DNA from 2 places in the Globicatella sanguinis genome. Region 1 is predicted to be linked to the other one. Evidence: riboswitches for the same ligand, from Rfam matches in the RefSeq annotation. Region 1 holds a riboswitch; the other holds the start of a gene.
The links. A riboswitch is a leader RNA that binds a small molecule or an ion and turns the genes downstream of it on or off. The one in region 1 is predicted to bind thiamine pyrophosphate.
Positions count from the first base shown of each region.

Region 1 (4,133 bases):
AATATTTCATTTCGGTCAGAAAATGAACGAGTGTTTCTTTGGTTTCGTTATCAAGTGACACTTTACGGCCACACTTATCGCGCTGATTTAAATACTGAGAATGGGCATACTCAGCAGAATAAATCTTTTTGAAGCGACCTTTTCTCACTTGTTGCAGCACAAACCCTCTTTTGATTTCATTATGAATCGTTTGAGGGGCTTTATCTAGAAGACGGGCAATTTCACGATTAGACTTACCACTACGGTGCCAACGCTCAATATTATGACGATCGTCCAAGGTTAAATGTTTATTTCGGGTCTTGCTTTCTGCTGAAAATGAATTATAATGATGATACATCTTAAAACGTCCTTTATTTTGGTTTGGTTACTACAATAATAACGTTTTGAGATGTTTTTTTCTATACTTTTTTCTATACCGTAGCACTTGACTGAATCGTCGAATCGGGTGCGGGGTCACTCCCCGACCTTTTTGCACTACGCTTAAATTTTCGGTCGAGTCATTTAGCTTACCCGATTCTCCCATTAAGTAAAGTGCTACTGTTGTATTGAAAGCCATAAAATAGTTCCCCTCCCAACCGCAACTAGCAGCTTTATTTTCAATCATAAAAATGGGGAGGATACACAATTTAAGTGGCTAATTTAATTTTAGAACTTTCATGACAACAAAATAACCCGTCTACCCACCGGCAAACGAGCTTATCATTATTTTCTATTCTCCTTTAAAAGTAACGCCATTGTCTCTTAGTTTCTTCACTGTTGTTTTTCCGATTCCCTCAATCGCTAAGACTTCATGTTCAGTTATAGTTTGGAAGTCCTCTAATGTCCGCAACCCCTCTGATAATAGCGAACGAACATATCTGCTATCAATATTCGTAAAGATTCCAGTCCCGGCTAATTTATAAGATTCTCTGTATAAGGCGATCCCATTTGATTTTTCAGCATAATATTGTTCATAATATTCCGGATTAATTTTTTCTAGTGTTTCTTGGAAAGTCCGATATAAAAATACGGAATGCTGAAATAAACTCAATACCTCATTAAAAGCAATCGCAAGTGAGCTTTCTGAATTGAACTGATAAGATTCAAACGGCAACGATTCATAAACCTGGAAACTGTTAAATTTTTCCGTTACGAAAAATTGAGTGATTGTAGGATTAATCTCCCATAACTTCTGAATAATCCGTTCGGCATAATTAAGGTCTCCTTCAAGAATCAAGCTGACTGCCAAGAAAAATAACATTTGATCGTCCTTTTGATACATGGAATCTTTTTTGAAAAAGAGCCGCGCTTTTGAAGGTTGGAAAGATAGAACATAAATCGCCATTAAACTATAACGAACACCCAAATTATCATTCGGATTATATCGTAAGATTTCCCTCGCTGTGTCTTCAGCCTTTCCCAAAAGCAATTGCTCCTTATAAAAATCTAACAATAATCTGCGGGCACGAAAATAAGGACGATTTTCAACTCCCGCATAAGAAGCTTCTTTGATAAATCGACGATGTGTTTTCAAGTATTCTTTTGTCTTTTCTTCAATAGATGTAATGATTCTTATATCATCATAACGTTCAAGACATAAAGCACAATAAATATCTAAGTTGTCTGGTTCCAATTGATTGGCCTCTTCTAATAATGCTAAGCGCTCATCAGCATCATCGCTTTCCATTGCTTCATCCAACAACTCCAACGCTCTGCTAGTATCATCTTCTAGTTCGTCAATCACCCCATCATTAAAACGAGCGACATAATCATTAATCGCCTCATCAATATTTTCATATTCATCCAAATGTTGGTCTAGAAAAACTTCTAACTGTCTAAAAATATTTTCTGTTTCTCGTGACATCAATATCATTCCTTTCCTATCCTTAAATTCAAGTGCTACCTACTTACCTTCTGGGTATATGGGTGAACAACCCATGCCTCGTCCTCTCCAAGAGAAACTCTGATTCGTTGTATGCCGTGAAGACGGGAAGTCATAACGTTAATCTTTGGAATAAGGAGTTTCAATGATTAATCGCAAAACTTTACCAAAATAAACTTGGTCATCATGCTCTAACCCTTAAAATCAATTCAAGCTATCTCTCAACCTCTATCCAATCTACTCCAAATGATTTTTTTGATATTTTGCTAGCAGGAAAGACTCCGATAGCCAAACCATTTTATAATTAAACATCACCATCATGTTGGCTATAAAATTTCATCAGTTTAATCAGTTCCTAGCTCTTATTTTATAAAAACCACTATACTATTTACAAGCAAATCGCTATACAAAACATGATGTATTAAGAAAAATGCCATTCACGACATCTCGTTTTACAATTTTTACTATCTAAAGTAATATACGTTTCCTTCTCCGTCTATATTATCAAAATTTTTATTATACTTGAATAGTAAAATTAAGCTAGAAAAATAAATAGGCCATTTGTATGGTATCCTAAACATACGATCACATGCTAAGGAAGGAGTACACACAAATGGCTTATACACATTTTACCATGAAAAAATTGATTTGGATAGAAAATTATTACGATAGCGGTAAAAATGTAACGGATATCGCTAAAAAATTAAATCGGGCCATCTAAACCATTTATAACGTCGTTAATTTTCTTGCCCACTCCCTGCTATTACCTTTTGGAAAATAAGTCCTATTAGCATTTGCAATGTTGTTAGGAATTTTTATGACTATTGCAACCTTCCAAATTATAAAAAGTTGAAAGTAATTGGTTTGTAACTTTAATTTTACTTTTTTCATTATTTTTGTTAGAATCATTATTAAAATATAGATTTCAACATAAACAAGGGGTGCCATATTGGCTGAGATTATACCCTTTATTGGATCAAGGTAATGCTTGCGTCAAGATGTTTAACTCCTTTTTTGTGTTGGTTAAGAAAAGGAGTTTTTTTATGTCAAAAATTAAGACACAAACGTTGATTGAGATTACTATCTGTGCCGCTTTAGCATTACTTATTGATTTGATGATTCCTTCGCCATCATGGAGTTTTAAGGTTTCTGTCAAGATGATTCCAATTATTATTCTTTCCTTACGTCGTGGTACATTGGCAGGTTGCTTGGGTGGATTTTTATGGGGATTACTCCAATACATTACCGGTAATGCGTATGTATTAACGTTAGTACAATTTGTAGTTGAATATTTTGTCGCTTTTGCAGTCATTGGTTTCGCTGGTTTCTTTGCACCTTATATGCAAAAAATATTAAAAGAAGAACCAACAAATCGTGTGAAACAATGGGGGATAGCTTCCATGGCGACAATAGTGGGATCATTAGCTCGTTATATCGTCCACTTTATTGCGGGGGTATCATTCTGGGGGTCTTATGCACCTGAAGGACAAAGTCCATATGTATACTCATTCCTAGTCAATGGGGGAGCGTTTCTATCTGAAACACTTTGCTGTATTATTGTATTAATTTTCCTAACACGTTCATTCCAACCTCTCTTACGCGTAAAAACATCAGGTTATTAATAAATTTTTTTAACGTTTGACTAACTCCTGCATCTTTAATCGTTTAATGATATAAATTAGGAATTATAAGTTATTTAATAATGAAGACCGTGTGACTTAGTTGAGTTGTTTATAGAGAGAGGGGTTAGTGCAACATCTTCGTTCACTAAGTAAAGACCCTTCATCGGAATCTTGATGAACCACTATGAGACTTATATAGAAGAGTAGTTAAGATCGTAATCACGCGTTAAGTGATTGAGGATAATCGGCAGATTATTAAGGTTTTGGGTAAAATCACGTGATTAAGGTCCCATTGATTGTTAAGGCAGTCAATGGGATCTTTATTTTTAAAGTTCTTTGTCAAATGATGTGGGGCACAGAAATTTTGGGGAGTGGGCCGACGAAGCGAAATTATTTAATTTTCAACTTCTTGCCCACTCCCACTTAATTATATATAGATAGTTTTTTCAATTAACTTACTAAGCATGTTCACTATAAACTGAAATTTAGTCTGTTATAATTCCCGCGTGATTGCTCATCACGGACAGTTATGGTAGTTGAATTTTTGTCGTTCAACTGCACCACGGACACTTAAGCCTGTTACCGGCCGTCGTGAAATCGAGCGACGGACACTTCGTGTATTAGAGTCTCTAAGCTTTCAATGCCTAATT
Region 1 is NZ_CP126962.1:1,215,340-1,219,472, forward strand. Features, by position in the region: gene CYJ72_RS05270 (IS30 family transposase) at 1-337, opposite strand, end outside; gene CYJ72_RS05275 (hypothetical protein) at 368-556, opposite strand; gene CYJ72_RS05280 (helix-hairpin-helix domain-containing protein) at 710-1,843, opposite strand; partial or broken gene CYJ72_RS11660 (IS30 family transposase) at 2,475-2,579, shown strand; TPP riboswitch at 2,789-2,877, shown strand; gene thiT (energy-coupled thiamine transporter ThiT) at 2,905-3,483, shown strand; gene CYJ72_RS05290 (dihydroorotate dehydrogenase) at 4,063-4,133, opposite strand, start outside.

Region 2 (4,133 bases), 340 kb from region 1:
CGGCATCAACATGAGGACCGAAACCGTTTGATTCAGTAGGTTTTCTTTCCCCACAAAAAGTAGGCATCAAACACTTGGATAGTGGTCACATCATACTGTGCGCTTGCTTCTCACAAAAAAAAAGCAGGCATCAATAGTAAAAATCAGATTATTTTCACTATTTGCCTACTCTCGCAAATTAATATAATGTTGTATAAGATTGGTTCCTACTGGACAAATTAGCGACCATTTTGACTGCTTAAAACACGCTCATTATCTGTTAAGAACAATTGTTGCATACGATGAAAAGCTGATAATTTGTTAAGTCTTTCGTACAAGACAAAAGCCGCTATCGCTCCCATTACACAAGCACCCATAAAACGTGGTGTATAAATCAGCCAGTGTAAATCCGTTTTGACTCCGGTAAACCAAACCATGACTGGGTAGCTTAATAATGACCCTACGACACCCGTTCCAATAAATTCACCTAGCGCTGCCGCCCAGAAGTTACGTGTCTTCCAATAACCTAATCCCGCAAATAATGCTCCAAAAACAGCACCTGTTAAGGCTAATGGTGGAATACCCATCATTAACATGCGAATAATACCACAGATTAAAGCCATTAAAAAGGTATATAAAGGACTCATAAAACTGGCCGCAATAATGTTAATGACACTCGACATTGGTGCCATCCCTTCAATTCGTAAAATCGGTGATAACACCACGTCTAAGGCAATCATGAGTGATAAAATCATTAGTTTTTGAGTTTGTTTATGTGTATTTATTTGAATCATTCCCTCTCATTATGAATTGTTATTTTTCGTATCGGGTTTCCCAATCTTCACCGTCATAGCACATAGTCCAGAATTGATATTCATAGTAAGACGTTTTAATAATGATTTCTTCTAGACGTTTTAAGGTTGCTTCTGGTAAATCTTTAGCCATCTCGTCCATTAAATTTTTCATATCAGTAGCTAAAGTTTGGAATTCTTTGCCCGCATACATATCGATCCATTGTTGGTAAGGATTGTTTTCAGGACTTTGTTTCGCTAATGCTTCGCCGACATAAGCGTATGACCAAGCACAAGTTAATAAGGCCGTTACCGCATATTCTGCGCCACCCGCTTGGGCATGATTTAACATATAAGAAGTATAGGCTGTATTGGTTGGCCACATTTTTGTTTGTAATAATTCTGCTTCACTAATCCCAAATTGAGCTGAAAATTGACGGTGTAATTCCATCTCCATCTCTAAGGTCCCAAATAATGCTTTTGAAAAACTACGCATCATCGATAAATCGGTCGACTTGGCTACGCCTAGAGCCATTAACTTTGAATACTCAACTAAATAAACATAATCTTGCGTTAACCAACGTTGAAATTTCTCTTTAGCCAGCGTACCTTCTCCTAATCCCTTTACAAATGGGTGTTCTAAATACGATGCCCAAATCGATTCAACTTTTGGATACACACGTTCAGTAAATTTTGTCATGACGCTATTCCTCCTTATATTTTAGAAACAAAAAAATACCCACCTTTAAAGATAAAGTGTGCGCATTAAATCGGCTGCAGTCCAACAAAAATTAAACTAGCTGATTAAATTAAGCACACTTCCCTACGTCAGTATTAACTGAATCAGGTTCAAAGGGTCAATTTCTCTCTCAGCATTTTCATGCTCCCCTAGTGTCACTAATAGACTAGCAAATTAATCTTGGATTGTAAAGGGGGATATGCTTGATTAAATAATGGTCCACTCCCTACCACTATGTCATGAATCAAAGACCAACAAAATCGACATTCTATCTCCATCGCCTGTCTGGTCCACTTAGCGTCGTAATGAAACTTGCTAATTTGGGCATTATTAAACAGAATTGTTAACTTTTTATTACAGCTAGTACTCAGTAACCTGGCTTATATTACTTTTTTTATAAACCATGAATCAAATCCTTTGTTCAACTTATCTGCTTGACATTGACTATCACTTGATTTATTCTAATAGACAGATAGAGTTTCTTTGTGAAATCAAAGGGTCTCTTTTAACAATTGAATCCATTTATTTTAAACTAGGGGAGCCAATGCGCTGAGAGTAGGTTTCTGAAATGTTCCTTGACCCTTGACCTGATGTAGTTAGTACTACCGTAGGGATGTTTACAATTTTGTTTTACTGTACACATTTTGATCAGTCAAGACTCAGTATGCTTTGGGCCGGTTTCTTAGAAACGGGTCTTTTTTTTGAGCAAATGGATAGAAAGGAGTTTTGGATGATTGAAATAAAAAACGTCTCATTTACCTACCCCGACTTTAAAGGCGAGAAGACATTACAAAATGTCAACCTCAACTTTCCTAAAGGTGAATTTATTTCGCTAATCGGTAAAAGCGGCAGTGGTAAGAGTACGCTATTTAAATTACTGACTACGCAATTTCAACCGGATGCAGGTCAAATTCTATTTGATGGACGACCGATTCAATTAGGTGATGTTGGTTATATGCCACAAAAAGATTTATTACTTCCTTGGGCGACCATTTTAGAAAATGTTAGATTAAGTGGCAAACTTGATAAGCAACATCCTGTTTCAAAAGAAAAAGCGTTAGAATGGCTCGATAAGGCGGGTTTAAAAGAGTATGCCTATGCTCTACCGAAAGATCTATCAGGTGGAATGCGTCAGCGCGCCGCTTTCGTACGGACCATTCTGGCCAATAAGCCAGTACTACTGCTCGATGAACCTTTTGGAGCCTTAGACAGTTTTACGCAATATGAAATGCAACAATGGTTATTATCACTGTGGCAAGAATTAAATAAAACGATTGTTTTTATTACGCATAATATTGATGAAGCAGTGCTTTTAAGTAATCGTGTCTATTTATTACAAAACTGGCATAATGGCGACGATACCCAAATCAAAGAGTGGCACATTGATTTGCCACGTCCACGACCGAAAGACATTCGTTATCATGCTCAATTTATTGAGTATAAAAAAGCTTTGGAGGTGGCCATCCATGAATAAACTACGACAGTTAATTCAACGTTACTGGCCTTTCCTATCTGTTTCAGCTGTTCTATTAGTCATTATCGAATGGGCGGTTGCTAGTGAATGGGTACCAAAGTTTATCATTCCGAGACCAAGTGATGTGATTAAAACCATCTTTATCCAAGCCCCACAACTATGGACGCACACTCAAGCAACTTTATTAGAAGTCATCGTAGGCGTAGCCTTTTCAATCGGACTTGGTTTATTGATTGGTATTCTACTCTATTATTCTGATTTTATCGAGCGGGCATTTTATCCTTTTGTCCTGATTTCGCAAACGATCCCGACCATCGCCTTGTCCCCCATCTTTGTACTGTGGTTTGGTTATAGTTTATGGACCAAAGTAGCGATTATCTTTTTGATTACCTTTTTCCCCGTCGTGGTGAGTGTCTTCGATGGCTTAAAACGAACGGATGAAGAGTATCTCGAATTATTCAGAGTGATGGGTGCTTCAAAATGGCTAATGTTTAGCCAATTACAATGGAAATTCGCGCTACCGTCTATCTACTCGGGTTTAAAAATGTCCGTTGTCTATTCTTTAATCGGGGCGGTCATTGGAGAATGGCTCGGTGGCTCTGAAGGGTTAGGTTATTATATTCGTCGAATGTCCAGTAGTATTAAATCTGAAGGCGTGTTTGCCGGTATTTTAGTGCTATCCTTAATTGGTATTCTATTATTTAACCTCGTCGGATTATTAGAAAATCGTTCATTAAAATATTTATATACAGAAAAGAGGAAATAAAAATGAAAAAATTAGTTGTCAGATGCTTAACTTTATTAATGGCCTTAACGGTGTTACCATGGATGCCACAATCAGTGCAAGCCGAAGAAAAGATGGATTTATCCTTAATGTTAGACTGGTATCCAAATGCGAACCATGTTCCAATCTATGTGGCGATTAAAGAAGGTTATTTTGAAGAAGAAGGATTAAACTTAACGATTAATATGCCTGCTGAAGCAGATGATCCAATTAAATTAGCCGGTGCTGGTCAAACGGATATTGCGGTGAGTTATCCAGCGGTATTAATGCAAGCAGTAGCTGAAGGTATTCCAGCGAAAGCCATCGGTTCATTAGTGCAACAACGTTTAGATGCTGTCATGTACAAAAAAGAGTCTGGTATTACGA
Region 2 is NZ_CP126962.1:875,448-879,580, forward strand. Features, by position in the region: gene thiW (energy coupling factor transporter S component ThiW) at 219-773, opposite strand; gene tenA (thiaminase II) at 793-1,470, opposite strand; TPP riboswitch at 1,574-1,670, opposite strand; TPP riboswitch at 2,034-2,140, shown strand; gene CYJ72_RS03710 (ABC transporter ATP-binding protein) at 2,240-2,983, shown strand; gene CYJ72_RS03715 (ABC transporter permease) at 2,976-3,749, shown strand; gene CYJ72_RS03720 (ABC transporter substrate-binding protein) at 3,752-4,133, shown strand, end outside.
Region 2: another riboswitch for thiamine pyrophosphate. It lies ahead of tenA (thiaminase II); the one in region 1 lies ahead of thiT (energy-coupled thiamine transporter ThiT).